DNA from 2 places in the Methylophilus flavus genome. Region 2 is predicted to be linked to the other one. Evidence: predicted binding sites of a transcription regulator. Region 2 holds the regulator's gene; the other holds the start of a gene.

Region 1 (15,360 bases), 560 kb from region 2:
CACTTGTTTTTGATAACCGCTTTATACGCGAGCTACCCGGTGATCGCGTAACCGACAATTTCACGCGTCAGGTGAGTGACTGTTTATGGTCCGCCGTGCAGCCAACACCCGTCAAGCAGCCTACCCTGCTCGCTTACAGCGCGGAAGTTGCCAGTATGCTGGGCTTAAGCGATGCAGATATGCATGACCCCGATATGGTGCAAACGCTTGGTGGCAATGGCGCCCTGCAAGGCATGTTCACCTATGCCACGCGTTACGGTGGCCACCAGTTCGGCAATTGGGCCGGACAACTCGGTGATGGCCGTGCTATCTACCTGGGTGAACTGGTACACCAGCAACGGCGATTTGAATTGCAACTGAAAGGCGCTGGCGAAACTCCCTATTCCCGCAGGGCCGATGGTCGGGCCGTGTTGCGATCCAGCCTGCGTGAGTTTTTATGTTCCGAAGCCATGCATCACCTGGGCATCCCCACCACCAGGGCATTAAGCCTGGTGACCACTGGCGAACCGGTGGTAAGGGATATGTTTTATGACGGCAACCCTGAGTTCGAACCGGGCGCCATCGTCTGCCGGGTCGCCCCTTCCTTTATCCGTTTCGGCCACTTTGAGATACTCGCCAGTCGCGAGGAATTACCGCTATTGAAACGCTTTATCGGCTTCACCATAGACCGCGATTATGCCGAGTGGTGGCCTGGCACCGGCCTGCTGCTGGATGTAGATAATCCAGGACAGGGCATGATAGAGGCCTGGTTTGCGGAAGTATGTGCGCGTACCGCCATCATGGTGGCACACTGGATGCGGGTCGGCTTTGTGCATGGCGTGATGAATACCGACAATATGTCTATCCTGGGCCTGACCATAGACTATGGCCCGTATGGCTGGACCGATAATTTCGACCCGAGCTGGACGCCTAATACTACCGATGCACAAGGCCGTCGCTATTGCTATGGTCGCCAGCCGGATATTGCGCGCTGGAACCTGGAGCGGCTGGCGGAAGCGCTGGCGACAGCACTCCCAGAAACCAATGGCCTTTCACAAGGATTAAGCCACTTTGATAACGTGTATTTTGACGCGCTGACGACCTCGCTGGCCGACAAGTTTGGCCTGGATAGCTGGCAAGCAGGTGATGGTGAATTGATCAACGATATTTTTGAACTGATGCAGCGTGCGGAGGTGGATCAAACCTTATTCTTTACTCACCTTAAGCAACTGGATATTTCCCGGCCGCAACTCTCGGTGCTGGAAGATGCTTTTTATACCGAGGAGGGTTTGAAAGACTTTGGTGAAGATATACAGGGCTGGTTGCAGCGTTATAGCCAGCGAGTACAACAATCAACTCTTTCTGCGGAGCAGCGTGAACAACGCATGTCAGCCAGCAATCCGGTATATGTATTGCGTAATTACCTGGCGCAAGAAGCGATTGACCTGGCCACCCAGGGTGACAATTCACGCCTACTGACCTTGCTTGAAGTGTTGCGTCACCCTTATACCGAGCAGGCAGGCATGGAGGCATTCGCCAAAAAACGTCCGGACTGGGCGCGCCATAAAGCGGGTTGCTCCATGTTATCCTGTAGCTCATAATTAAGGAAACGCGGAATAAGTGTCTGCGCAAGCGAATTGCCGCGTTGCGCGAGACTTTATGAATACAGCTTCGCAACCTCGCCGTACTAAAGTACTGCCTCGGTTTCTGCGTTCCGTGCGCCTTGCACTTCATCTTGCTCAATCACTTATTTCGAGTTTCCTAAGCAAAATAAACTATGCTGACTGCCGAACAATTAATGACTGACGCTGGCTTGCGCCCAACCAAAGCCAGGACTGCCGTTTTAAACACCCTGCTGAACTCCACCACTGCGCTGAGCCACACGGATATCCTGGCTGCATTGCAAGGCGTTGAGATAGACCGGGTGACCGTCTATCGCGTGCTGGACTGGTTACTGGAAAGTTCGCTGATCCATAAAATCTCCAGCGATGACCGCGCCTGGAAATTTCAGCTCAATGCGCCTAAGCGTAGCTATCGAAGTGCAGAACCTGGACGAACGGATCACCTCGGCCTTTTAAATAACCACGGCCATGCCCATCTGCACTGCCAGCAATGTGGCACCGTGTTATGCATTCACGAACTGGCTGCGCATATCCCGCAATCCCTGTTCGATACCTACCGGGTGTCTAATATCGAAATCAGCCTGAAAGGGCTGTGCCTGGATTGCCAGAAGCCCTGATGCCAAAATCTTAATTCCGGTAATTTACTGATACTCCGTTCTTCTCACCCATCACCTAAACCAGTCTAGTTTTGCAACTTAGTTGCAATTAATAAAGCATTCGCATAAAATGCAACAAAATTGCATTGCAATCAAGTTGCGTTAAATGTTAACTCCGTCTGAACTTCTATCCATGCCAGAAGATGCCTATATGAACGAGGCGCAACTGGCATTTTTCAAACAACTGCTGGAACAGCAACTGGATACCCTGCAAGCCAATATGTTGCTCACCAGCACGCATTTGCATGAACAACAGGAAACGCCGGATCCCGCAGACAGGGCTACCCAGGAAGAAACCCACGGTCTTGAGCTGCGCACGCGGGAACGTGAACGCAAACATATCAAAACCATACAATCCGCCCTGCTGCGCATTGCGCAAGGCCAGTATGGTTATTGCGAAGAGACCGGTGAGCCCATCGGCCTGGCGCGCCTGTTTGCCAGACCGGCCACCAAACTATGCCTGGAAGCACAAGAGCGCCATGAGCGCCGCGAACGGCTATTCAACCATTAAGACATGCGAAGGAACACGCCATGAAAAAACTCCCTGTGACAGTACTCTCCGGCTTTCTCGGTGCTGGCAAAACCACCCTGCTCAACCATATTCTCAATAATCGCGAAGGCAAACGCGTCGCGGTGATTGTCAATGATATGTCTGAGGTGAATATAGACGCACAACTGGTGCGTGACGGTGGCGCGGAGTTATCACGTCAGGAAGAAAAACTGGTCGAGATGAGCAATGGCTGCATCTGCTGCACTTTGCGCGAAGACCTGCTGGTTGAAATCACGCGCCTTGCGAAAGAAAACCGTTTTGATTACCTGCTGATTGAAACCACCGGCATTTCAGAGCCTTTACCGATTGCCGAAACGTTTACCTTTGCCGATGAAGATGGCATTTCGCTGGCGGATGTCGCGCAACTGGACACAATGGTGACAGTGGTGGACGGTTATAACTTCCTGAAAGACTATAGCTCACAGACCTTGCTGAGTGAGCGCGGCGAGTCGCTGGGTGAGGAAGATGAGCGCACGGTGGTTGATTTGCTGGTAGAACAGATTGAGTTTTGTGATGTGCTGGTGCTCAACAAAACAGACTTAATGACGCTGGATGAAATCGCGCAGCTCGAAGGAATATTGAAAGCTTTGAATCCGCGTGCGCAGATTCTGCATAGCAGTTTTGGCAAAGTGCCGCTTAATCGCATTATGAATACCGGCCTGTTTGATTTTGACCAGGCCGCGGAAGCACCAGGCTGGTTGCAGGAGTTACGTGGTGAACACGTGCCTGAGACTGAAGAATATGGCATTTCGAGTTTTGTGTACCGCGCACGCAAGCCTTTCCACCCGCAACGCTTATGGCAATGGCTGAATACCGAGTGGCCAGGCGTGGTGCGCTCCAAAGGCCGCTACTGGATTGCCTCGCAGCCGGAATTCTGCGGCATGTGGTCGCAGGCAGGTGCCGTGACCAGGACTGAGCTGGCAGGCATGTGGTGGGCGGCAACCCCCAGCCATGACTGGCCACAAGACCATGAAAGCCAGGAGTACATACGCTCACGTATGCGGGCCCCGTATGGCGACCGGCAGCAGGAGTTAGTCATCATAGGCATGGACATGGATAAAATCGCGCTGACTGCAAAATTCGATGCCTGCCTGTTGACGGATGCTGAGACCGCGCTGGGCATGAAGGGCTGGCGTGAGCTGCCTGACCCTTTCCCACGATGGTCTGTCGCCCAGCCAGATGAAACGGCCCGTCTGCTTGAAGAGGAGACCGTATAACCATGCTCATGGCTGCACAAATCCCACCTAATATCGCGCCTGCGCCTGGCGGAAGACTCGATTTCAATCCTATGGATTTACTCTCCATTTTTGAGCCATCTCAGCAGGTAAATGTCGTTGCAAGACCTGAGATAGCGCAACTATCGAGCTTCTTGCAGCAAGTCAGCAGCCGATTGGGCGGAGGATACAGGCTGACGCTGAGACACACGGAAGTCACGCCCGACCGGCTTGATCGCGAAATGCGCTTACCAGATGACGTAGGTAAAGAGGCGCTGCTGGAAGATATCAGTACGCTGGCAAACCTCTACGCCGACCTGATGGATTGCCCGAAAGTTGGCATCAGGCTGGAAGTATTGACGCACGCCATGTGCCCCAAATTTCATATTGACCGTACCGGCATCCGCCTGCTTTGCACCTATCTGGGACCAGGCACCGAATGGCTGGATGAGGCGTTTTGCGATAGAAATGCGTTTGCCAATCCCTACGCTACAACCGAAGCTTTTAATCAGGCGTTGATCCTGCACCCTCAAGGCATACGCCAGGCGCCAGAACAAGCACTGGTATTGCTTAAAGGAAGTTTATGGCAAGGCAATCAACAGGCTGGGGCCATTCATCGTTCGCCATCTATTCCAGCGACTATGAGGCGGGTTGTCCTGGCATTGGATGCCATCTGGTAAATCCCGTGTATGAATCACACCACAAACAATGCACACAAAAGTGACACCAAATCCCATAAAAGCTTCGCAGCGTCCACTCAGTGTTTTTTTGTCTATGAAATAGTGGTTTTATAGTGAGAAAGCCAAATGGACACACTTATAATGATGATTAATCACTTCAAAAATTTGCTCTCAAAAAATGACAATCAATAGTCTGGTGCAGTCTGCAAGGCCTCATCGTTCCAATTGATAACACCTAAATACCCAGGGAAGAAAAATCATGATGCAACAAAAAAAGATTGCCAGCCTGCTGGCACTCCTGTTGTTACCTGCTGTGCCGGCCTATGCCGAAGAAACAATTGCATTAGACAACACGACCGAAAGCAGCAAACAAAAAAATAAAACCAGGGAAACAGTCAGTGTTGAACTGGATAGCGTCATTGTGCTTGGCAAAAAGGAGCAAGTCCCCGCCACAGATAAGAGCCTGGCCGGTTCTGTCGATGTCATCACGCGTGATGAGCTGGAATACGAGCATGTGACCGATACACTGGAATTATTCAGTAAAACGCCAGGCATAGTGCTATCGCGCTACAGCCAGGGCATTGTGAATACTGAAATCTCTATCCGCGGCTTTAGTGGTGACGGCGAGACACCCAATGCCAAACTGCTGGTCGATGGTATTCCTTCCAACCTGTTTTCCGGCCTGAGTGAACTGGATTACCTGTTCCCGACCAATATCCAGAACATACAAGTGTTCAAAGGCACCAGTGACGCCACCACCGGCTTGTTTGCCACTGCCGGTAATTACAAGGTGGAAACACGCAAAGATGTCGGCAAGCAGTTGCAATTCGGCTATGGCAGCTTCAATACCCGCGAAATGCAGGGTTACTTCGGTGACAAGCAGGACAATTTCATCCAGAACTATGCGATTGGTTACCGCAAGGGCAATGGTTTCCGCTCCCATACCGAAAATGAAAAGATCGCCCTATCCGGCCGCTGGCAGCTGGATTTTGATCAATCCACCCTGGCCCTAAGTGCCAAGTATGGCAAATACAATTCACCGGAAGCACCTGGCTATATGCCTAAAGAACAGGCCCGCTCGAACCGTACCGGTGTGGCCGCTATTGCACGCAATGACAGCGGTGAAAAGGAATTCAAACACCTGAGCTTGCATTACGACTATTTCTTTAACAATGATGTGGATCTGAGTCTGAAAACTTACTGGCAGAACTTTGACCGCGAACGCAATGTGCGTTTTGTGGGTTCGCCGAATGTCGAAAATAGGTTGGATGATCAAACATCAACAGGGTTGATTGCAAAATTAAACTGGAAAATCAATCCGCAATGGGCTTTTGAGACTGGCTATGATATTGAGCACCAGGAAGTCAGCCAGTTTAACCAAAGGGTTAATGGCGCAGGGGTGAACGTCATTCGTATCAAAGCTGATTACGACTTTACCGCACAAGGTATTTATGCCAAATTGGAAAATACACCGGTTGAATGGCTACGCTGGAATTTTGCCCTGCGTGCGGACCGGCTGGACGCAACAGCGAATAAACCTATCATTATCGGTACCAATGCTATCCCGGCCAGGCAAATCAATACAGACTTGTACGACTCACCAACAATTGTGCAACCCAAGTTCAATGCGTTTGCCAACCTGAACGCACAGCACACCCTGTTTGGCAATGCAGGTCGCAGTTTCCAAACGCCGACTGGTATCAATTTGAACCAGTTCAATGCGAATAGTGGGGCTAGAATTCCTATCGATGTTGCCGTGAATGATGGTTGGGAAATAGGCCTTAAAAGCGGCTGGAACAGTGACCTCAATACACGAGTCTCCTACTGGCAGCAAAAAGCCAAGAATGAGTTTATCAATATTGACAACATCCGCCGACCTTTAGGCGAGACACTCAGGCAAGGCCTGGATGCCAGTTTTGATTACAGATTGAATGACTATTTCAGTTTCTGGGGTAACGTCTCTAAGGTGTATGCCAAAATTGAAGAGCCTAATCCGCAAAACCCGGGATTTAAAGGGCATAGCATACGCGGCATTCCTGACCACACTGCTTCACTCGGTTTGCAATTCACACCTGATTCCGACTGGGTTGCGCGTTTACATATTGACCGGCAAGGCGCCTACTACGTCAACGAAAGCAATAATGGCGGCAAATATGGCGCTTATACCCTGACCAATGCCAATATTGATTACAAAACCAACTGGGGGCGGGTCAGCTTGCTGGCCAACAATATTTTCGATAAATACTATGAGTATGTGTATGACTTCAGCAGTACCGGCGCTTTAAACCAGCTAAACTTCGCTCCCGGCGCTGGCCGTAACTTCATGCTCACCGCAACAGTGGATTTCAAATGACCGCTTTATTATCCATCCAACAACTCAGCCTGCGTTTTGCCGGACGTGAGATCCTTAAACAGCTTGATCTCAGTTTACCGGCGGGAGAAGTCGTCTCGGTACTGGGCAGCAACGGCGCAGGAAAATCTACCCTGCTCAAAAGCATCCTCGGCCTGCACACTGCAGCGCATCAGACAGGCACGATACAGATTGCAGGCGTTGACCTGGAGCAGGCACGGCACCAGGCGCTCTCACAACTGGCGTATGTCCCTGAGCAGCCAGCGGTCTACGGCCATTTGTCAGCACTTGAGAATATCCGTTACTTCCTGAGCCTGGGGGCGATCAGCCAGACAGCAGATATCGCTAGCTGTTTAACCATGGCAGGGTTGCCAGAGCAATCATGGCATCGTCCGTGTAGTGAATATTCAAAAGGCATGAAACAAAAAGTCATGCTGGCGTTTGCGCTGGCAAAACAGGCAAAACTTCTACTTCTGGATGAACCTAACTCGGGGCTGGATCCGCAGGCGACAGAAGAATTGAACCAGTTGATTGTGCAGTGCAAGGCACGCGGCATGGGCATACTGGTGGTGACACATGACGTGTTATCAGCGATGGCATTCTCAGACCGCCTGCTGATGCTGGCCAACGGGCAATTACAGCCGGTAGTGATAGACCAATCGTCACTAACGCTGGATAGCCTCAAGCGACTTTACCAGGGGCAGGCATGATTTCACTTGTCTGGAAAATCGCCATCAATGAATGGCGGCGCTTATGGCATGCGCGTATCCCTGCCTTGTTGATGCTGATATTAATCGTGCTGTGGTCGATTGCCGCCCTCGCCGCCCATCACCACTGGCAAGATCATGCCACAATTGTGGCAAAAGTCACGCAACAAAGCCAGCAGGACTGGCAATCGCAACCTGACCGCCACCCGCACCGGGTCTCCCATTTTGGTGATTTTGTGCCCAAACCGTTGCACCCGCTCAGCGTGATTGAACCTGGAATACTCGATCAATCGGGGCACCTGGTTTACCTGGAGGCGCATCGCTTAAATAGTGCCAATTTCAACCCTGCCACCGAAGCGACCAGCCTGGGCCGTTTCCCGCTGATTACCCCGGCCATGATTGTGCAGTGGTGGATGCCACTATTTTTAATCATGATTGCTTATGCCACTATTACTGCCGAAAAAATCACCGGCATACTGGCTTTTATGCGCGGCAATGGCACGTCTGCCTGGGTGATTGCGGCCGGAAAGTGGCTGGCGCTATTCCTGCCATTATTTACCCTGCTTTGCCTGCAAGCTTTATTGACGCTGGCCTGGAGCTGGGGCAGCGACCAAACGCTGTTACGCTTATCACTGATGCTGCTGGCGCAGGCGATGTATATCGCTGGCTGGTGCCTGTTGGTGCTGACAATTTCGTGGTTCAGCAAGCAATTGCATGGCGCCTTGCTGACACTGCTGCTGTGCTGGGTATGCGTCTGCATTATTTTCCCGCGCGGATTAGCCAACCTGGCGCAGACGACCTACCCGACCCAGCCGCGCACGGAGGCTGAACATCACGCGGAAATCAAACTGAAAGCCCTGGGTGATAGCCATAACCCGGACGACCCGCATTTTGCGGCGTTTAAAGCTGGCATCCTCAAGAAATACCAGGTCACAACAATTGAGGATTTGCCAGTCAACTATCACGGTCTTTTGATGCAGGAAGGCGAACGCCTGACCACAGCTGTTTACCGTGAACAACAAGCCCTGCATGATGCGCAACTGAACAGGCAAAATACGAGCATCCGGCACTGGTTATGGCTGACACCGGCGCTGGCATTGCAGTATGTACAGATGGCCAGCAGTGGCAACGACCTGGCGCACCACCAGGCGTTTATCCGGCAAGCGGAAGACCGCCGTTACAAATTGATCCAATACCTGAATCAGATCCATACCATGAAAGTTGACCAGCACCATGATCACGACACACGTGTGTCTGCCGACTTCTGGAAAAAAGCGCCGCGCCCTGCCGTTACCCTGGCACCAGTTTCAGTCAGCAGTCACAGTATCGAGGTCGCTTTGCTGGTGTTGCTGGGCTGGATACTGATACCGGGCGCATTGCTGATGAAAGTGGCAAAACGCACATGAAACAAGAACTGATTTTATTACTCAAACAACGCAGCATCCTGATCCTGCTGTTGCTGAACCTGTTACTGACAGGCTTTAGCCTGTTTAATGGATGGCAGAATATCAGCCATATCCAGGCACAAATCAATCATGCAAAGGAGGGAGAAGGTCTGCGTCATCAGGATTACCTCAAACAGCACAGCCAGCATGACACGCTAGATGTAGGTGAAGTTGGCTATTACGTGTTCCACAACGTTTACCACACCCCAGGCGAATGGAGTTTTATTGCACTGGGTAACCGGCTGGTGACGCCTTATGTGCAGCGCATACGTTTGCTGGGCTTGCAAGGGCAGCTCTACGACGGGGAATCGCATCATCCTGAATATGTGATGCTGGGCGGATTCGATTATGCATTCTGGCTGGTGTTTTTTGCACCGCTGCTGTGTATCGCACTGTTGCATGATCTTAAAGCCAGTGAGCACCAGGCACAGCGGCTGCTGTTTTTACAAAGCCTGACCGCTCAACCGGCACGCTTCTGGCGTCAGCGCGTGGCTTCCCGCTGGCTGTTGATTGCATTGACGTTCTCGCTGCCAGTCATGGTATTTACGGCCATATACGGCCTTAGCCTGGCGCCACTCCTGCAGGTGCTGGTGGTCACGCTGTTATATACCCTGCTCTGGACCGGGCTATGCGCAGCCTTCAGCCTGCGGGCCCGTGCACTCAATGCCAACTTGAACGCACTTGCTTTAACCAGCCTCTGGCTAGTGACTTGTATCGTGCTCCCTAACCTGGCGCAAGTGTGGTTGCACCACCGTTACCCGGTAGAGGATGGCAGCCAGATCGCCTTGCAACACCGGCAGGCCGTGCATAGTGCCTGGGATCTACCGAAGACTGACACGCTGACACCGTTTTATGCGCTGTATCCACAATGGCAAAAGTCAGCGCCAGTCACCGACCGCTTTCACTGGAAATGGTATTACGCATTTCAACATATGGCAGATGTGAAACTTGCAAAACAAGTGGAAACACGTGAAAAAGCGCTCATGCAACGGGACCAGGCCACTGGCTTACTCGGCTACTTTTTACCGGCAGTATGGGTGCAGCGCAGCCTGGAAGATATCGCGCACAGCAATGTCTCTGACCTGCTTGCGCATAGACAACGCATCACTGCATTCCATACGCAACTGCGGCATGATGCTTATCCTTACCTGTTCGAGGAAAAACCTTTTACGCTTGAATCCTTTAGCCAAATGCCGACCTTTGAGGAGACGAACAAATAACGGAAACAGGCGGTTCAAACTACGTAAAATCATGAGGCGGTTTTACGTGATCACTTCAGGGTGTTTTTGAAACAGGCGCGTATAGTAACAGTCATACAAGTACATCACTGAGATGCACTTAATAACCAAAAGGAGATTATCATGTGGACTAAACCAGCTGCTACAGAAATGCGTTTTGGCTTTGAAGTAACAATGTACGTGATGAACAAATAATTCAGCCAAGGCTGAATGACGAAAACCCGCCAATGGCGGGTTTTTTATTGCCTTGAAGAATTTGAATACCCGGAACCTTATGCCAAACCGGCTTACTAAAAAACAATGGCTTGCCAATGCGATATTCGCTAGTACAATTTCACTCTAGTACAGTTCAACCAAGGCATTCCATTACCTGTTTATACTCACGGAGTCATACATGCAAGTCAAAAAATTCTCTGTCAAACCATTCATCTCTTCCCCGTTGATGGTTGCACTGCTACTAGCGACACTGGCAGTCGCCAGCCACAGCCAGTCAGCATTTGCGCGCAGCATCTTGCCGGAACAAAATGATGCCGCCTCGGCCCGCGATGCTGTCGGCGATTCCATGAGCAAGCTGGAAGACCTTAATAAGCGTATCAAATCCCAGGAAGAGCTGATCGCCAAAGAGCAGGAAAGACTGAAGCAATACCAGACTGAAAAAGCACAGACAGAACAGGACCTTGAATCCAGGAAAGCAGTCTTCGAGCAAAAATCCAAAGTGCTGGACGAAGCCTGGAAAAGTCGCAATAACTACTAATGCGTCATGTGCGTCATTTAGCTACACACTCTGAACTTTAAAGCTCACCTCACAGTTACTCACCTCCTAGTCATTGATTGACCCAAACACTAATTCGATTTAGTTGATTTGGGTCAATACCTGCTTTGCCTGACGCTCCTAGAATGCCATCACGTTCAATGCACGAGATGGAGTGATCACAATGAAAAAAACCGCAATCAGTTTAATACTGGCAGCCCTGTTGTCAGTGACGAATAGTCATGCCGAACAAGGCGACTGGGTGGTCCGCCTGCGCGCCACGAATATCAGCCCGAATGAAAGCAGCGACCTGGGTAAATATGTAAATAAAAATGTGGCTGCAGGCGCCATGTCAAATAGTGCGGAACTGAAGGTAGACAGCAATACGATTCCAGAACTTGATATCAGTTATTACTGGACCAGGAACATCGCCACTGAATTGATACTGGCGCTAGGCTCCAAGCACGATGTCAGTGTTTCCAAAGAGCCAGGCACTGTGGTACCAAACCAGAAACTGGGCAGTATTGATGCATTGCCACCAACACTGACAGTTCAATGGCACTTCAACCCTGACCAGACCTTTGACCCTTATGTGGGTGCCGGCATTAACGCTACCTTTATGCTGGACCGCAAACTGGAATTGAGCCAGGGCCCACTGGCTGGCACGGATATCAAAATCGATAGAACCAGCGTTGGCCCTGCATTGCAGGCTGGCTTTGATGTCAACCTGCAAGATGGCTGGTTATTAAACGCCGACGTGAAATACCTGTGGATTGATACGGATGTGAAATTGAAAACAGCAGGCGGCTGGAGCAAGATCGACTCTCTTGAAGTAAACCCATGGGTCTTAAGCATAGGGGTCGGCAAACGCTTCTAAACAGTTTCAAAAGTCTCTTCCCTGGAGTTTTCAGCTCCATTCAGCCTCTGATACTTTGCTGTATCAGAGGTTTTTTTATACAGCTTTTTTAACCGTTCAAGTTAAATCGACCGGCAAGACTGGTCAAATTCAGTTGTTCCAGCAACTGTTGTCCGCGCTCGAGCGCGCTGCGTTTCTTCTGGCCGGTAAACTTGGCAATAATCAGTTCGTTTTTCATGGAGTGCTCCCAGCCCACCAGCTCGGTCACGGTCACTTGATAGCCATGCGCTTCCAGCTCCAGGCAGCGCAATACGTTGGTGACATGGCTACCCAATTCACGGGTATGGATCGGGTGGCGCCAGAGCTCACTTAATAAGGTTTTTGCCAGGGAATCTGCTTTATGCTGACGCATCACTTCAGCCACTTCTGCCTGACAGCAAGGCACGAGCACCATATATTGCGCCTGCTTTTGCAGGCCAAACTGTATGGCATCATCGGTGGCGGTATTGCAGGCATGCAGTGCGGTGACAATGTCCACCTTTGCCGGCAGTTGTTCGGAGCTCATGGCATCCGCCACCGTCAATGGCTCAAACTGCATACGTTCAAAGCCACATTCGCTGGCCAGCTGGCGGGATTTTTCTATAAGCTCCGCGCGGTTTTCAATTCCGATTACCTGGCCGCCAGCATGCTGCTTCAGTAATAAATCATAGAGGATAAAACCAAGGTAGGACTTACCGGCACCATGATCAACCAGCACTGGATTTTGCTGTGCAGTCATGACGGACTGCATCAGCGGCTCGATAAAATTAACCAGGTGATAAACCTGCTTGAGTTTACGGCGGCTATCCTGGTTGAGCTTGCCGTCGCGCGTCAGGATGTGCAATGCCTGCAATAAAGGAATAGATTGACCCGGTTTGACTTCTGGTGGCAATTTCATTTGGGGTGGCAAAATTGTTTTGACCATACGGGTTGCTGCTTTAAAATACTAATCCAGTAGTCTAGCAATAAATGAGTGACTCAGCATAAATGTGTTGCTTGTCATTCCTGCTTTCCTCAGGGAACTTATATCGGGAACTCATGCGTTTTTTTGCTGACTACCCTATCAGGTGGGTCAATTTTAGCGCCATGCGCTAATGCCATGTGCATGCTAATGTAGTTAAACTTTGCCAGAAAAGCTTGTTGGACGTGTTTCTCTTGCCAGGTTTCACGTCCAGCTATTCAATTAATAAGGGAGAATGAATGTTTTTCAATGTAGCCAGCAAGGCCCTTAAGCGTCGTAAACAACAGCTCAATACCCTTCTGTATAGTACTGTAGCGTTAATCACATTCTTTTCTGCTAGCATTCATGCAGACAGTGTCTGGATGAAAAACGGCGACAAAATCACCGGCACCCTGGTTGTCAAAGTGACAGATAAAGTCGTGATCAATACTTCTTATGCTGGCGACATCAAATTAAATTGGGCAGATATTCTTAGCATAGACGCCGAAAAATCTTACACCATGATGCTGTCTGATCAGACGGTAGTCACCGGTTTTTTGAAACATGGTGAAAATGGGCAAGCGATTCTGGACGAAGACGGTAAAACCGAACTGGTGGATACCGAGCTGGCAGAAATTCAATATATCAACCCTTCCAAAGACCTGATAGGTGAAGGCTATGTCTGGAGCGGCAACCTCAACCTGGGCGGCGCATTCAATAACGGCAACAGCAAAAACCGTAATATGCAGTTCAACGGCGAATCGATTACACGCGGCCTGGAAGACAGGTATACCGCGCAGGGTTATGCATACTGGGCAGAAGATAATGGTGAACAAACCCAGAACAATATGCGTGTACGTGGGCAGTATGACCACTTTTTCACCAAAAAATGGTTTACCTATCTGAATACCATCCAGGAAAAAGACCGGTTCAGGGACATCAAGTTACGCAGCCAGTACGGTGTGGGTACCGGTTACCAGCTATTTGAAGGAGAAAAACTCAATCTGTCACTGGAAGGCGGTCTGTCGTGGATTAACCAGGATTTCTATGAAGAGCAGGATGAGGACCATGCCGCCATTCGCTGGGCCGTTAACTACAACCAGTTCCTGTTTAATTCTTTTGTACAGGCATTTCATCGCCACGAAGTCTTATATACCCCGCGTGCACCTTCACAAATCCTCCTTTACAGCTCAACTGGCTTGCGTTTTCCCTTTATTATGGGCTTGAGCGCAACCACCCAACTGGATTACAACCTGGACACCCGCCCGGCAGATGATAGAAGAAAAGGCGACACGCGAGCCTTGTTCACACTTGGATATACCTGGAAGTAAATTTCAAGCCTGACGAAATTTAGCGCGTTGCACGCTTGAATGTTAAAATGGCCAATCGTAGCATTGGCCATTGCAACATTCGCAATCAGAAAAAATGTGCCGGAGCGATAGTTGGAGTACGGCACAGCATGTAAACACCGTATTTTTTGATGGAATGATGGAGCAAAAATATGGCGATACAATGGTACCCGGGACACATGACTTCAGCCCGCAAAAAGGCAGAGGAAACCCTGGAGCATATCGATGTGGTGATTGAAGTACTGGATGCACGCGTACCCGCCGCCAGCCATAACCCCATGATTGAAGACATGCGCAACTTCCGCCAGCGCCCTAACCTTAAAATCCTGAATAAGGCTGACCTGGCCGACCCGCAAATCACGCAAGCCTGGCTGAATTATTTCAATAGCCAGCCGAATACCAAAGCCGTGGCACTCTCCTGCAAAAAAGCCGGTGACGCTAAAAAAATCCCCGGCCTGTGCCGTCAACTGGCATCGCATCGCGGCTCACCGCTCAAGCCTTTGCGCATGATGATCATGGGCATCCCTAACGTGGGTAAATCCACCTTGATGAACGCCCTGCTCAACCGCCGCGCGGCTAAAGTAGGCGATGAACCGGCAGTCACCAAAAGCCAGCAACGTTTCGACCTGGGCAATAACCAGAGCATCACCGATACCCCGGGCATGATGTGGCCTAAGATTGAGCATGAATCGGATGGTTATATGCTGGCCGCCAGCCATGCCATTGGCCGCAATGCGGTGATTGATGAAGATGTGGCGGAATTTCTTGGCAACTTACTGTTGAAACAATACCCGGCATTGATCAATACGCGTTACAAACTGGATGCCATGAAACTGGATGTACAACAGATAGATGGCATAGACCTGTTACAGGCGATTGCCAAACGCAGGGCTTACAAGCGTAATGACGGGCAATGGGATATGGAGCGTACGGCGATGGCGTTTCTGACCGATTATCGCGGCGGCGCGATCGGCAGGGTCAGCC
Region 2 (15,360 bases):
GCCATGGGTGGTGGCTAAAGATGAAACTAAATCACCGGAATTGCATGCCATTTGCAGTAACGCGCTGGAAATGTTCCGCCTGCTGACGATTTACCTGAAGCCGGTGCTGCCAAATATTGCAGTGGCGGTAGAGGCTTTCTTCGATGTGGAACCTTTGCAGTGGGCCGATGCGGCATTTGGTTTGGGTTCGCAAACCATACAGCCGTATTCACATATGGTGACGCGCCTGGAAGGCAAGCAGATCGAAGCCATGGTGGAAGCCAACAAGGAAAACTTGCAGGCAACTGAATCTGCGCCAGTCGTTAAAGCTCAGGCGAAAGTCGAAAGCAAGCCAGCAGAAGAGGGTGCCTATATTTCGATTGATGACTTTGCCAAGGTGGATTTACGCATTGCAAAAATCGTTAGTGCCGAACATGTGGAAGGCGCAGAAAAGTTGCTGAAATTAATGCTGGATATCGGCGAAGAAAACCCGCGTCAGATTTTTGCAGGGATTAAGTCTGCTTATGACCCGGCCACTCTGGTCGGACGCCTGACCGTGATGGTGGCTAACCTGGCACCGCGCAAGATGAAGTTTGGCATGAGTGAGGGCATGGTGCTGGCAGCCAGTGATGAGCGCGGCGGACCATACATTCTGTCGCCTGACAGCGGTGCCCAGCCTGGCATGCGCGTGAAGTAACTTAAATTGATGGTGTGCCGAAGCCGATGGCTTCGGCTATTGCCATGTTAGCGTTATTTTTCGTAGCAGATGCTTGCGCTAAATCAAAGAAAAGACAGCCGTTTCCGGGCTTAATAAACACTTCAGAAACCAGCTAAGACATTGATTTATATTATATTCAATCATATAATATAAAGTTGTATAATGTTTCACGAATGGTCCATATTGCAATGGCAAAGTCGCAGGTAGTGAACAGCGCAAACCCCTGGCAAGGACTGGATATCCAGTCTGAATGGGAGCGTTTTAGCCAGCGTGATGCCAATGCTTCTCATATCTGGACTTCACACGTCTGGATTGACGGTATGCACTGCGCCGCCTGTAGTGGCCGCATCGAGCAGACTGTTAAACAAATCCCCGGCGTGCTTGCCGTGCATGCCAGTGCTGCATCCAAACGCGTACGCGTAGTCTGGGATGCACAAAAAATCTCCCCTTCGTTATGGTTTGCCAATCTGGATGAGATTGGTTATTCCGCATTGCCTGTCAACGAATACAACGCCATCACCGATAGAACTGTCCAGCAGCGCAAGATGCTGTGGCGGCTGGTGGTCGCCGTTTTCTGCATGATGCAGGTCATGATGTACGCTTACCCCACCTATACCGCCGATAGCAATGACATGGCGCCTGATATGGTACAACTGATGAAGTGGGCTTCATGGGTGCTGACCTTGCCGGTGATGCTGTTCTCGGCAACGCCGTTTTTGTCTCAGGCCTGGATCAGTCTCAAGCAGCGCCAGCTCGGAATGGATGTGCCGGTGTCGCTTGGTATTATCACTGCGTTTGTCATGAGCACATTGGCAACCTTTGCGCCTGGCGGCTGGTGGGGCGATGTGGTGTATTACGATTCACTCACCATGTTCGTCAGTTTCCTGCTGATCGGCCGCTGGCTGGATGTGAAACTGCGCAACCGTACTGCGGGAGCACTGGAAAACATGATGCGCCGCTTGCCACATGCAGTGCTGAAAAAAAGTGAAACAGGCGAGTGGGTGCAGATTGCGGCCAGCAATATCAATGTCGGCGATATTCTGTATGTTCGACCAGGCGAGATATTTGCGGCGGATGGTAAGGTCATAGTCGGCAATACCAGTGCCGATGAATCCATGCTTACGGGCGAATCTGACCCGGTGATGAAAGCAACCGGTGCGCAAGTGATCGCCGGTTCCGGCAACCTGACTTCAGTGATTGAGATGCAGGTCGAGCAGGTGGGCGAGGGCACGCAATACCATGCGCTGGTGAATTTAATGGCATCCGCATCAACTGAAAAGCCTGGCATCGCCTTGCTGGCGGATAAAGTCGCGCAACCTTTCCTGTGGGGCGTGTTGCTTGCCGCATTGGTGGCGGTTGGTTACTGGTGGTCTATAGACCCGGCCAAAGCCGTGATGTCGGCGGTCGCGGTGCTGGTGGTGACTTGCCCATGCGCGTTGTCTCTGGCGACACCGGCGGCGATGCTGGCGAGTGCGGGCACGTTTGCCAAAGGTGGTGTGCTGATCCGCCGCTTGCAGGCGATTCAGGCCATGAGCGAAATCGATACCATCGTGTTTGATAAAACCGGCACGCTGACCGAGAACCTGCAGCAGGTTCAGCTGGCTGAAGCTCACCCGGATTGGGGCAATACCCTGATTGTGGATATACTGGCCTCGATCACACGCGACTCCCTGCACCCGGTGGCAAAGGCTCTGCATACGTATGCTGTAGAACAAGATGCCCTCACTGACCTGGTCATGCATGACTGGCAGGAAGTCGTCGGTGGCGGTATTTCAGCTACCCTGGATACGCAAGCCGAAGCTGCCGTGGCAGTGAAACTGGGCAATGCACAGTTCTGTGGCGTGGTGGAGTCGGAAAGTGGAGCAGAGCGCCAGGTGTATTTGATGGCTGGCAATGTGATGGTGGCGAGGTTTACCTTGACCGAGCAGGTGAAGCCACATGCCAAGGCGGCGATTTCACAATTAATTTCACAAGGGCTTGATATTCAACTGTTATCTGGTGATAGAATAGCGCCGGTAAAAAATCTGGCATTACAACTCGGTATTCAGAGTGCGTCAGGTCTGCAAAAAGCAGAAGATAAGCTGCAACACGTGATGTTGCTGCAACAACAGGGGCGGAAAGTTTTAATGGTAGGTGATGGTTTGAATGACGGCCCTGTCATTGCAGCAGCGCATACTTCTATTGCAATGGGTACCGGCGTCCCTTTGACGCAGGCACAAGCCGATATGGTGGTATTGGGTAATGATATCGGTGTGCTGGTTTCGCTCATTTCGCACTGCAAGAAAACCATCCTCATCGTCAAACAAAATTTGTTATGGGCAGCGCTTTATAACGCTGCCGGTGTGCCTTTAGCGATCATGGGCCTGCTGCCTGCCTGGTTGGCCGGGTTAGGCATGGCGGCCAGTTCGCTATTGGTACTGCTGAATGCATTGCGATTGACCGATTGGGACAAGTCGCGTTGGCAGAAAGGTCAGGCATAGCTCTATGGAAATAGCATTTATGTTGATACCACTGGCGGTGCTGCTGGTGTTTGTGATTCTGGGTGGCTTCTGGTGGGCGATCCATACCGGACAATTTGAGGATCTGGAAGAAGAAGGATCCCGAATATTAGAGCAGGATTGATATGTGTCAAATCGTCGCCACTTAATGTGTGCGACATTGGGCATACATCAAAAAAAGTAGTTTTTTCATGTTGGGTGTTTGTTTTAATGATTGGGAGAAATCCATGCAAGATGCAACCGTGAAGGCTGCGACCTACAATGATAAAGTAGTTCGCCAATTCGCAATCATGGCAGTGGTTTGGGGTGTGTTTGGCACATTGATGGGCGTGATCATCGCGTCCCAGCTGGTGTGGCCTGATTTAAACCTGGGCTTGTCATATACCTCTTTCGGCCGCCTGAGACCACTGCATACCAATGCCGTGATTTTTGCATTTGGTGGCTGTGCTTTGTTCGCGACTTCATACTATGTTGTGCAACGTACCTGCCAGACCCGCTTGTTCAGCGATAAATTGGCGAGTTTCACTTTCTGGGGCTGGCAAGCAGTGATCGTGGCTGCGGCGATTTCCCTGCCACTGGGCTATACCCAGGGTAAGGAATACGGTGAACTGGAATGGCCAATCGATATCCTGATCGCAATCGTATGGATTTCTTATGCCGTTGTGTTCTTCGGTACTATCGGTATCCGCAAGGTCAAACACATCTACGTTGCTAACTGGTTCTACGGTGCATTTATCCTGGCGGTGGCTTTGTTGCATATCGTTGAGAGTGCGGCGATCCCTGCCGGCTGGTTCAAGTCTTACTCTGCGTACGCAGGTGTGCAAGATGCGATGGTGCAGTGGTGGTATGGTCACAACGCGGTTGGTTTCTTCCTGACAGCCGGTTTCCTGGGCATGATGTACTACTTCGTGCCTAAGCAAGCCGAGCGTCCTGTGTATTCTTACAGCCTGTCTATCGTTCACTTCTGGGCGCTGATCTTTACTTATATGTGGGCAGGTCCTCACCATCTGCATTACACCGCATTGCCTGACTGGACCCAGTCTTTAGGCATGGTGTTATCCCTGATTCTCTTCGCGCCAAGCTGGGGCGGCATGATCAACGGCATCATGACCTTGTCCGGCGCCTGGCACAAACTGCGCACAGACCCTATCTTGCGCTTCCTGATCGTTTCCCTGTCTTTCTACGGTATGAGTACCTTTGAAGGCCCGATGATGGCGATCAAAACAGTGAACGCCTTATCTCACTACACTGACTGGACTGTAGGTCACGTGCACTCTGGTGCTTTGGGCTGGGTAGGTTTCATTTCCATCGGTTCCCTGTACTTCCTGATTCCACGTCTGTTCGGTCAAAAAACCATGTACAGCGTGAAAGCGATTGAAGTGCACTTCTGGATGGCGACCATTGGTGTGGTGTTATACATCTCGGCATTGTGGATTTCCGGTGTGATGGAAGGCTTGATGTGGCGTGCAATGAACGCTGACGGTACGTTGGCTTATACCTTTGTCGAAAGCGTAAAAGCAAAATTCCCGTACTACCTCACCCGTGCGATTGGTGGTTTCCTCTACATGAGCGGTTTAGTGATCATGTTGTGGAACACATATAAAACAGCAAACAGCGGCAAACCAGCCACGGTAGAAATACCAGCTGTCGTAGCTCACGCTTAAGGAATCCTCATGGCATCTCATGAACAAAATAGTGGCAATCTGCACGAAAAGATCGAAACCAACAATTTCCTGTTGATCGTGCTGACTTTAATCACCATCTCTTTCGGTGGTTTGGCAGAAATCGTGCCTTTGTTTTTCCAGAAGACACTGACAGAGCCTATCCGTGGCTTGCAACCATACACTGCGTTGCAGCTGGCTGGTCGTGACATCTACCTGCGTGAAGGTTGCTACAACTGCCACTCACAGATGATCCGCCCGTTCCATGCTGAAACGCTGCGTTATGGCCATTACTCAGTCGCGGGTGAATATGTGTACGATCACCCGTTCCAGTGGGGCAGCAAGCGTACAGGTCCAGACCTGCATCGTGTAGGCGGTAAATACAGCGATGACTGGCACCGTGTGCACCTCAACCAGCCGCGTGACGTCGTCCCTGAATCCATCATGCCGGCTTACCCCTGGTTGAATGAGAACCTGGTCGATGATGCGACCATTGGTGACCACATGGCTGCGTTGCGTAAAGTAGGCGTGCCATACACCGATGAGCAGATCAAAGAGGGTAGTGCTGCCATTAAAGGCAAAACTGAAATGGATGCACTGGTGGCATTCCTGCAGGTTCTAGGTACTCATCTTAAATAAGGAGTCGCGCCATGGATATCATCAGCATATTACGCATACTGTTCACATTACTCACCTTTGTATTGTTTGTAGTGATCGCAGTGTGGGCATGGCGCAACCGTAACTCCAAAAATTTCAAGGACGCGCAGAACCTGCCGTTCGATCAAGACTAAAACCTGCGCAAAAAGGTTAAGGAAAACATCATGAATGATTTTGTAAGTGGATTCTGGCCGATCTGGATTTCGACCATTACCCTGGGTGGCATTGCGTTTTGTGTTGGCTTGCTGATTTTCGCCAGCCGCGTAAAAGTGACGCTGGACAGTGACAATACCAATGGTCACGAGTGGGACGGTATTAAAGAGATGAATAACCCGCTGCCAATGTGGTGGGTAGGTCTGTTCATCATCACCGTGATCTTTGGTCTGGCTTACCTGTTCCTGTTCCCGGGTTTGGGTGAGTATCAGGGTAAATTTGGCTGGACTGCCGTTAAGCAGTACGAAGCTGAAAAAGCTAAAAACAACGAAAAAATTGCACCGCTGTATGCCAAATATGCCGCGATGCAGGTTGAAGATGTTGCCAAGATCCCGGAAGCACGAGATATCGGCAAGCGTATTTTCCTGAATAACTGCGCTGCTTGTCATGGTTCTGATGCCAAAGGCAGCCGTGGTTTCCCAAACCTGACTGATACTGACTGGTTATACGGTGGTAGCCCGGAAAGAATCAAGGAAACCATCACCGGCGGTCGTATCGGCATGATGCCGCCAATGGCCGCTGCTGTTGGTAGCGAAGAAGACGTTAAAAACGTGGCTAACTATGTATTAAGCCTGTCTGGCAGCATTCATGACTCAGGTCGTGCCAATGCCGGTAAGGATAAATTCGTGGTATGTGCTGCCTGCCATGGCGCTGAAGGCAAAGGTAACCAGATGATAGGTGCACCTAACCTGACAGACAACACCTGGTTACATGGCCAGGGTGAAGCGGCCATTATCAAACGTATTCATGAAGGTAAAACCAACCAGATGCCAGCCTGGGAAGAGAAATTCAGTCCTGAGCAAATCCATCTGCTGACTGCTTATGTTTGGGGTCTTTCCAACAAGTAAGGCATGCAGAAATCCATGGGTGACATTGGAAAGAACGCTGTGAAAATAACCACCATACCTGAGCAGGAGGTGGTTTTTTCGCTTTATAAATCTGAAGACAAGGTTTACGCGCGTAGCGTTTCAGGTTTTTACAATAACTGGCGCTGGGTCATGGTGTGGGTCACGCAGCTGTTTTTCTACGGTGTGCCATGGCTGCAATGGGATGGCCGCCAGGCCATGCTGTTTGACCTGGAGGGCATGCGCTTTTATGTGTTTGGCCTGATCTTTCATCCGCAGGATTTGATTTACCTGGCATTCCTACTGATTGTCTCTGCGCTTTCGCTGTTCCTGTTCACCGCCATTGCCGGGCGGTTATGGTGTGGCTACACCTGTCCACAAACGGTATACACCGAGATTTACATGTGGATGGAGCAGAAGATCGAGGGTGACCGTATTGCACGTATGCGCCTTGATGACAGCAAGTGGAATCTCAACAAGATCACGCGTAAATCCCTGAAACAGTTTGCCTGGATAGCATTTGGCTTATGGACTGGCGTCACCTTTGTTGGTTACTTCACGCCCATGCGTGAACTGGTGCCTAGCTTGCTGCAGTTCCAGGCTGGTGGCTGGGAAACCTTCTGGGTATGTTTTTACGGCTTTGCCACCTATGGCAACGCCGGCTATATGCGCGAGCAGGTCTGCAAATATATGTGCCCGTATGCGCGTTTCCAGAGTGCCATGTTTGATGGCGATACCATGAACGTGACATACGACGAAGCACGCGGTGAACCACGCGGTGCGCGTTCTAAAAAGGCCGGTGAAAACGTTAATGGCCTGGGTAGTTGTATCGATTGCAATATTTGTGTGCAGGTATGCCCGACCGGCATTGATATCCGTAACGGTTTGCAATATGAGTGTATCGGTTGTGGTGCCTGTATTGATGCCTGTGATGATGTCATGGATAAAATGGGTTATGCCAGAGGCCTGATCAAATACACCACGCAAAATGGCATGGATAACCGCTGGAGCCGTCAGCAGATGCTGGCGCGATTGTTAAGGCCACGTGTGCTGATTTACACGGCTATTCTCATGACCATGGTTGTGGGCATGGCAGTCAGCATCTATTACAAAGCAGATTTCAGGCTGGACGTATTACGTGACCGCGCTGTGATGGCGCGTTACACCAACGATGGCAAGATTGAGAACGTGTATAACCTCAAGCTGGAAAACGAGACTGAAGAGATGCGGGATTATGATCTGAAAGTCACCGGTTTACCTGACCTGGTCATTCATTTCTCAGATAACAATGTCCAGCAGATCAAAGCGCTTAAACCTTTTGAGAAGCGCAATGTCATTGTTGAGATACAGTTGCCGGATGGTGAAACGCGCGCCGGATCGCACAAGATCTTCTTTGAAATGACGGATATTCAAGCCAAAGAAACCATCAAGGAAAAATCTGTATTTATCGTGCCCAGTAATTAATGGGTAGCCAGGTAATTAAGGTTAACAAACGGAGTAGAGCGACGTGGCACAAAGCATAATGCACAAAGGAACACAGACGGTTGATCCACAAAAGTGGTACCAGAATCCCTACGTCTGGCTGATTATTGGTGGCCCGGCATTGGTGATAGTGGCTTCGTTTATCACGCTGTATCTGGCGATTACCCATCCTGATCCACCGATAGACGATTACTACCGCAAAGGGATTGAAATCAATAAAACGCTGGATGCGGAAAGAGATGGCATGGCACCTGCTGTCGCGGCACGCAACCACGCGCAAACCGGTATGAAACCGGCTGACGACTAAACGCTGACTCCTAAGTATATCTAACTGAATGCGCGCACATTAAACCCATGTTCGCGCAATTCCCCTGCATAACCCTGTATCACTTTTTCTGACGTAGGCTGTAAGCACACTGCAGCCGCTTGCTGACTAGGCCTGGAAATGCCATATAACAAAATACCTGCCATCTTTCCTTGATACGCTTCCAGCGCTTTTATATAGCCAGGCAGGGATGGCGTAGTGATCATCTGCTGATTGACTTGCCTGCTGACAACCGCCGTCTGTACCCACGTCGTGCACAGGGTGCAACAGGTCTGCAAACGCTGCAAATGCAATGCCAGCGGCACATGGCTATCGTTCAACGCGTGCATCTCGGCATCACTTCCCGCATCCAGCTTAAACCATACTTCACCGCCCATTGCGTTCAAGCATTGAATGGCGTGCTGAACATGGGCATATTGCAATTGACTGCCATTGGTAATCAGCCTGACTAATACAGGCTGCTGATGATGCTTGAGGATGTGGTTAACGACCTTTAAAGCTTCAGGAAACTGGGGTGAAGTAGTTGGTTCGCCATCGCCTGCAAAGGCAATGTCCTGTATGAGAGATGATAAGGGATCAACCCCATGCGCCATTGATTGCTCTGTGATCCAGTCCAAACATTCTTGCAGCTCAGCTTGCAGTATCTGCATAGCGATAACAGGTGACGGGCCGCGCTGCAAGCCTGGCACCTGGCAGTAAATGCAATGCCAGTTGCAGCAATGGTTGGGATGCAGGTTAATGCCTATGGAAATGCCTTGTGCCCGGCGTGACCAGACCGGGTAGATATATTGCCAGTCACGCGTCGCCGCATAGGCAGTGAGCTCACAGAATAGTGCTTGAGCTTCCATCCTGGAAAACCTGGCTTAGCAGGTGCTGGCGTTAAAGATCGCTTTCAGTTTGTCGTGATCGAGGATGCGGATATTCTTCTGTTTGACTTCGATGATGCCTTCTTCGCTGAACTTGGAAAACGTGCGGCTGACGGTTTCCAGCTTCATGCCCAGATAGCTACCGATTTCTTCACGCGTCATACGCAAAATCAGCTCGCTTTTGGAGTAACCCCTGGCGTGCAGGCGTTGTAATAGATTTAACAGAAATGCCGCCAGGCGCTCTTCAGCGCGCATGTTTGCTAACAGCATCATGACACCATTCTCGCGCACGATTTCGCGGCTCATGATTTTGTGTACATGGCGTTGCAGCATGGGGATTTGCCGTGAAAGGTCTTCCACATGATTAAAAGGCATCACGCAGACTTCGGCGTCTTCCAGCGCAATGGCATTGCAGTTATGTTTGTCGCTGACGATGCCATCCAGACCTATGATTTCACCGGCCATCTGGAAACCTGTCACTTGTTCGCGACCATCTTCAGAAACCACGCAGGTCTTAAAAAAACCGGTGCGGATCGCGTACAGCATGGTGAAAGCATCACCACTGCTATACAAATGCCCACCTTGCTTGATTTTTTTGCGGCTCGCAACCATGCCATCCAGCTGCTGCATTTCGTCTGTGCTCAGGCCAACGGGCAGGCAAAGTTCACGCAGATTGCAGTTAGAACAGGCGACCTTGAAACTGGATTCCAGTTGTTTGGCTTCGGCTTGCTGGTGTTCAATTGGCCTTGGCTCGGCATGCATAGCGGCAATCCTGGACTGGAGTTGAGTATCTGCCAAATTATACGCGTCCTGGCCTGATGTTTCATTGAGCATGATGCGAGTTCTCTTCCCGTTTTTATATGTGACCCCATTGTGCACGCGCACGACCGCTATCCATTTGATCTGCATCAAGTAGCCGCCAATTACTTTGTGGCAAAGTGACTGTCATCCCACCCGGACAGGAAACAGTTTGCCAGCTACCATGAAACAACCGTTGATGATTACGCAGGAGCATATCGAGCGCTACGACGTTTCGGGGCCACGTTATACCTCTTACCCGACGGCCGACAGATTTGTTGAGGCGTTTGATGCCACGGCCTATTGCAAGGCGATCGAACAGCGCAATATCAACAGCTGGACGCAACCGCTATCGGTATATGTGCATATCCCGTTTTGTGCGTCGCTGTGTTTTTACTGTGCCTGCAACAAGATTGTGACCAAGCGCCATGAGCAAAGCGCAATTTACCTGGACTACCTGCAACGCGAGCTGGATTTGCATCTGCAACCATTAGGTCAGCAGCAACCAGTTAACCAGTTACATCTGGGAGGCGGTACGCCTACATTCTTCAATGATGAAGAATTATCCCGTCTGATACACATGCTGAAAGAAGCATTTTCGTTCAGTGCCGAAGGGGAGTATTCGGTTGAAATAGATCCACGCACGGTAGACCAGGCACGTCTGCAACATTTGCGGCAGCTTGGCTTTAACCGTCTGAGTTTTGGGGTGCAGGATTTTGATGCCGATGTGCAGGAAGCCGTGCATCGCATCCAGACTTACAAACAAGTCGCCACCCTGATGCGCCAGGCGCGCGAGATGGGTTTTCAGTCACTGAATACCGACCTGATTTACGGTTTGCCCAAACAAACACCTGTCACTTTCAGGCAGACCATTTCCCAGATCATCACCCTGCGACCAGATCGCATCGCACTTTACGGCTACGCGCATTTGCCATCACGTTTCAAACCACAGCGGCGTATTTTGCAGGAAGATCTGCCCAATGCCGTCGACAAAATCCAGATGCTGTCCGAAGCGATTCAGCAGTTGATGCAGGCGGGTTATGTCTACATAGGCATGGATCATTTTGCCTTGCCTGAAGATGCGCTCGCCACCGCCAAACAGCAGGGCAGGTTGCACCGCAACTTCCAGGGCTACAGTACCATGGCCGACCAGGATATTCTGGCTTTAGGTGTGTCAGCGATTGGTAAAATGGGGGCGACTTACAGCCAGAACGCCAAAACGCTGGAAGAGTATTATGACTTTCTGGACCAGCAACAATTGCCGATTGTCCGTGGCCTGGCGCTCAGCCGTGATGACCTCATACGCCGTGCGGTGATTATGGCCATCATGTGTCATGGTGAATTAAGTTATGAATCCATCGAATTATCCTACATGACCAACTTCAGAGAATACTTTAAGTATGAGCTTCAACAACTTTTAGAAAAAGAAAAACAGGGCTTAGTTATATTGGAAGAGGATGGGATTAAAGTCACCGACATGGGCTGGTTCTTTATCCGCGCCATTGCCCTGGTTTTTGACCGTTATTTACAGCACGATGCCAACCGTGCAAGGTTTTCCAAAATCCTTTAAACTGCCGGCATGTTAGCCAGTTTACTCCTGACCGCCTTTGTCATGGGGCTGGCAGGCGGGCCTCACTGCATTGCCATGTGTGGTGCAGCTTGCGGCGCCATGCAGTCACCCTCCAACGCTAAATCCATCCCGATACGCATAGTCAAAACCGTTCCCTGGAGCTTTTACCTGGGCCGTATGCTCGGTTATGGCATGCTGGGCGCATTAGCTGCACAAAGTTTGCGTGGCCTGGCCTGGTTATCTGGGCAAAGCCAGGTATTCCAGCCCTTATGGACTTTCTCGCACACCCTGATCTTTGCCTGGGGCTTTTTGTTACTGGTCACCGGTAAGCAGCCACAATGGGCGGTGCAGGGCGCACAACAGGTATGGGTGTGGATCAAACAGCATACCCGACACGCCAGATTTAATTTCCTGTTCACCGGCATGGTCTGGGCCTTATTACCGTGCGGGCTACTTTATTCGGCCGTGATGCTGGCATCCCTGCAATCTCAATGGTTACAAGGTGCATTGGTGATGATGGCATTCGCTATCGGTTCTGCCACCGTGATGGCGATCGCGCCTGTGCTGTGGCAGTCAGGCCAGCAAGCATTACCAGCATGGTTTAAAGAAACCACCGGCATGCGTATCAGCGGCATGATGCTGGTTGTATTGAGCTTGATCGCCTTATGGATGGACCTCATGCATCACGATAAATTATGGTGCCAAGTACTATGATTTTTAAATAAAAAAACAATTTAATTTCTCAGCGTTATCGATAAGAAATATTGCCGGAATCACCCGTTTGATGTAGTTTACTCCTGTTAATTTAAATTAATTATCAGGGGTGATTAATGTCTTATATCAAAACCTGCCTTCTTTTGGTATTCACTTTGTGGGTTTTCCCAGTTTTTGCTAAAGCGCCGGATATCCTCTTGGCACACATTTACCAGCAAGGTTTAGATGTCCGCGAATACCTGGTAAGCGAAAAGCTGGATGGCATCCGCGCAGTCTGGGATGGCAAGCAATTAGTCAGCCGTCAGGGGCACCCGATTCACGCACCAGTCTGGTTTACTAAACAATTTTCCGCTCAGGCACTGGATGGCGAGTTGTGGATAGCGCGCGGCCAATTCGAGTTACTGTCGGCTACCGTCAGGCAAACAGTGCCGGAAGATGCTGCATGGCAAAAAGTGACTTATTACGTATTCGAGCTACCGGATGCAGCAGGCTCGTTCTCAGATCGCGCCTGGCAGCTGGAGCAACTCGCACGAAAAGTAAACAGCCCCTACCTGAAAGCCATTAAACAATTTCAGGTGCAAGATGAACAATCCCTTAAACGCACACTCGATAGCGTGGTTGCCAAACATGGGGAAGGGCTGATGTTGCATCGTGCTGATGCGCCATATCTCACCGGCCGTAATCATGCTTTACTCAAACTCAAGCCGCAACTGGATGCCGAAGCTAAAGTCATCGCGCACGTACCTGGCAAAGGCAAATATGTAGGTAAAATGGGCGCATTATTGGTAGAAATGCCGGATGGATTGCAGTTCAAGCTAGGCACAGGTTTTACTGATGCAGAACGTGCGAATCCACCACCAGTCGGCAGCCAGGTCACTTATACTTACCGGGATATCACCAAAAAAGGCAAACCAAAATTTGCCAGCTTTGTACGGGTGCGCCCACCTGAATAATGTTAGGAAAAGAATATGAAATATTTTGCAGCGCTGATGCTGGGATTACTGGTCACCAATGCTAATGCGGTTGATCTGAGCGGCATCTATGATTGCCGCGGCGAGGATGCACATGAAGGTGAATATACCGGCATAGTGACGATGAAGTTGCGCAAGGAACATAGCAAGGGTGCAGATACCAGTTATGACTTTCAGCTGGAGGTCCCTGATTATGGCATCTATAAAGGACATGCGGCGGCACATGGCATGCATGCGGCGATGCATTTTGCCTTGCCGGTGGAGAATGGTGAGTATGGGGGTAAGACGCAGGATTTTGGTACCGGTATTGCGGAGTTCAAGAAGGGATCTAAGGGGCAGTTAATGTTCAGGAAGTTTTATTTTGAACCGGCGTTTAAAGGTGGGAATACGGGCGTGGAGGAGTGTGTTAGAAGGTAATTGTTGGAATCTCTGCTTTGCTGAATGGTTTTTAGGTCGTCATTCTGGCGGAGTCCAGAATCCAGGCAATGTTAATCCCTCGCTTGAGGACAATAGAAGAGCGAGTCCTGCACTGCTTTGGATTTAATTTTAATAAGTATTTCTTAGATTATTCACCACTTTCTTTCGCCACTCGGCGAGTTACTTTTCTTTGCTTGCCCAAAGAATAAGTAACCAAAAGAAAGGGCACCCTAGCTTCCGCTTTTATCCCTGCGTTGCTCGTCAAAACAAGCGGTCGCGAAACTCGACCTGGCAGCTCACTCAATACGTGAGCTGCTGCGGGACTCAAACAAACGCTCCCTTAATCTTGTTTTGACTGCGCTACTCGGCGCGTCAGATAGGGGCCCGTGAAAACTACACGCTTTTACGAAATAAAGATTCTTTGCATGGCATCCCGCTTAACCATTGGAATAAAACAAAGCCAAAAGACAAAACAACGTACTTGATTGTTTAGCTTGGTCTTGAGATTGAAAAGACCACTTAGCGCCCTTTGCCAATTGCGTACCGCCATCGTTTCATCGTGGTGGTTTTAAACGGGCCCCTATCTGACGCGCCGAGTAGCGCAGTCAGCGTGGGAGTTTTCGGCCCGCGACTGTTTGAGTTCCGCGGTGGCTTGCGATTTTTGCAAGCCACTAGGGCGAGTTTCGTTGGCCGCCCACGTTGATGAGCAACGCAGGAAGCAAGCGGAAGCTAGGGTGCATTTCTTTTGGTTACATTTTCTTTGTGCAAGCAAAGAAAAGTAACTCGCCTGCAGGCGAAAAGAAACATTACATCGATCCTGAAAATTCCCTGCTGATCTCAACGCTAACCATGAATAGCTTTAATCACCGGCATGTTAAAATCCCACCCCTATGACCGCTGTCTTCCCCGCACAACTCATCAGCCAACTCGAAAAACAACTTCCGCAATGCATGCTGGCTGACCGCTTCCCGCTGAAACGCCGTTTAAACCAGTTGCGCGATGCCGTAAAGCAAAACAAATCTATCGATAAAGCCCTGGCAGAGATCGCACAAAAGGTACATGCCTCGCAACAAAGATTGCAGGCGCGCTTAGCCGCGGTACCTAAACCAGAATACCCGCCAGAGTTGCCTGTCAGCGGCAGGAAAGACGAAATCGCGGCGGCGATCCAGAAGCACCAGGTGGTGATTGTCTGCGGTGAAACCGGCTCCGGTAAAACCACACAGTTACCTAAAATCTGCCTGGAACTGGGACGTGGCGTCAGCGGCCTGATCGGGCATACCCAGCCCCGCCGGATTGCGGCGCGTTCCGTCGCCACCCGTATCGCACAGGAACTGAAAAGTCCGCTGGGCGAGGTCGTAGGTTACAAGGTGCGTTTTAACGATAAACTCTCCGCAAACAGTTACGTCAAACTGATGACCGACGGTATTTTGCTGGCGGAAACGCAAAGCGATAAATTCCTCAATGGCTATGACACCATTATTATCGATGAGGCGCACGAACGCAGCCTTAACATCGATTTTCTGTTGGGATACCTCAAGCAGTTATTACCAAAGCGGCCCGACCTGAAAATCATCGTCACTTCGGCGACAATTGATGCCGACCGTTTCTCCAGTCATTTCAATGGCGCACCCGTCATTGAAGTGTCT

Evidence for each region. Region 2 encodes FNR, which switches genes on or off when oxygen is low (the NO sensors DNR and NnrR bind a similar motif). Its sites were predicted from a motif close to TTTGATNTANATCAAA; they were not measured.
Region 1: a site for FNR is predicted at 11,298-11,313, ahead of ACFQ2T_RS03180 (OmpW/AlkL family protein). Genes of this name have one in related genera too.

Annotation. Positions count from the first base shown of each region.
Region 1 covers NZ_JBHTLN010000001.1:667,657-683,016, forward strand. The annotation lists gene ACFQ2T_RS03125 (protein adenylyltransferase SelO) at 1-1,580, shown strand, start outside; gene ACFQ2T_RS03130 (Fur family transcriptional regulator) at 1,757-2,218, shown strand; gene dksA (RNA polymerase-binding protein DksA) at 2,364-2,768, shown strand; gene zigA (zinc metallochaperone GTPase ZigA) at 2,789-4,024, shown strand; gene ACFQ2T_RS03145 (DUF1826 domain-containing protein) at 4,033-4,701, shown strand; gene ACFQ2T_RS03150 (TonB-dependent receptor) at 4,961-7,054, shown strand; gene ACFQ2T_RS03155 (ABC transporter ATP-binding protein) at 7,051-7,761, shown strand; gene ACFQ2T_RS03160 (DUF3526 domain-containing protein) at 7,758-9,164, shown strand; gene ACFQ2T_RS03165 (DUF3526 domain-containing protein) at 9,161-10,423, shown strand; gene pqqA (pyrroloquinoline quinone precursor peptide PqqA) at 10,565-10,636, shown strand; gene ACFQ2T_RS03175 (hypothetical protein) at 10,836-11,195, shown strand; gene ACFQ2T_RS03180 (OmpW/AlkL family protein) at 11,377-12,069, shown strand; gene ACFQ2T_RS03185 (class I SAM-dependent methyltransferase) at 12,158-12,985, opposite strand; gene ACFQ2T_RS03190 (DUF481 domain-containing protein) at 13,288-14,358, shown strand; gene ylqF (ribosome biogenesis GTPase YlqF) at 14,529-15,360, shown strand, end outside.
Region 2 covers NZ_JBHTLN010000001.1:112,081-127,440, forward strand. The annotation lists gene metG (methionine--tRNA ligase) at 1-676, shown strand, start outside; gene ACFQ2T_RS00540 (heavy metal translocating P-type ATPase) at 871-3,177, shown strand; gene ccoS (cbb3-type cytochrome oxidase assembly protein CcoS) at 3,182-3,319, shown strand; gene ccoN (cytochrome-c oxidase, cbb3-type subunit I) at 3,423-4,859, shown strand; gene ccoO (cytochrome-c oxidase, cbb3-type subunit II) at 4,869-5,495, shown strand; gene ACFQ2T_RS00560 (cbb3-type cytochrome oxidase subunit 3) at 5,507-5,647, shown strand; gene ccoP (cytochrome-c oxidase, cbb3-type subunit III) at 5,678-6,574, shown strand; gene ccoG (cytochrome c oxidase accessory protein CcoG) at 6,590-8,035, shown strand; gene ACFQ2T_RS00575 (FixH family protein) at 8,094-8,360, shown strand; gene ACFQ2T_RS00580 (hypothetical protein) at 8,381-9,226, opposite strand; gene fnr (fumarate/nitrate reduction transcriptional regulator Fnr) at 9,242-10,006, opposite strand; gene hemN (oxygen-independent coproporphyrinogen III oxidase) at 10,227-11,612, shown strand; gene ACFQ2T_RS00595 (sulfite exporter TauE/SafE family protein) at 11,622-12,326, shown strand; gene ACFQ2T_RS00600 (DNA ligase) at 12,443-13,279, shown strand; gene ACFQ2T_RS00605 (hypothetical protein) at 13,295-13,714, shown strand; gene hrpA (ATP-dependent RNA helicase HrpA) at 14,665-15,360, shown strand, end outside.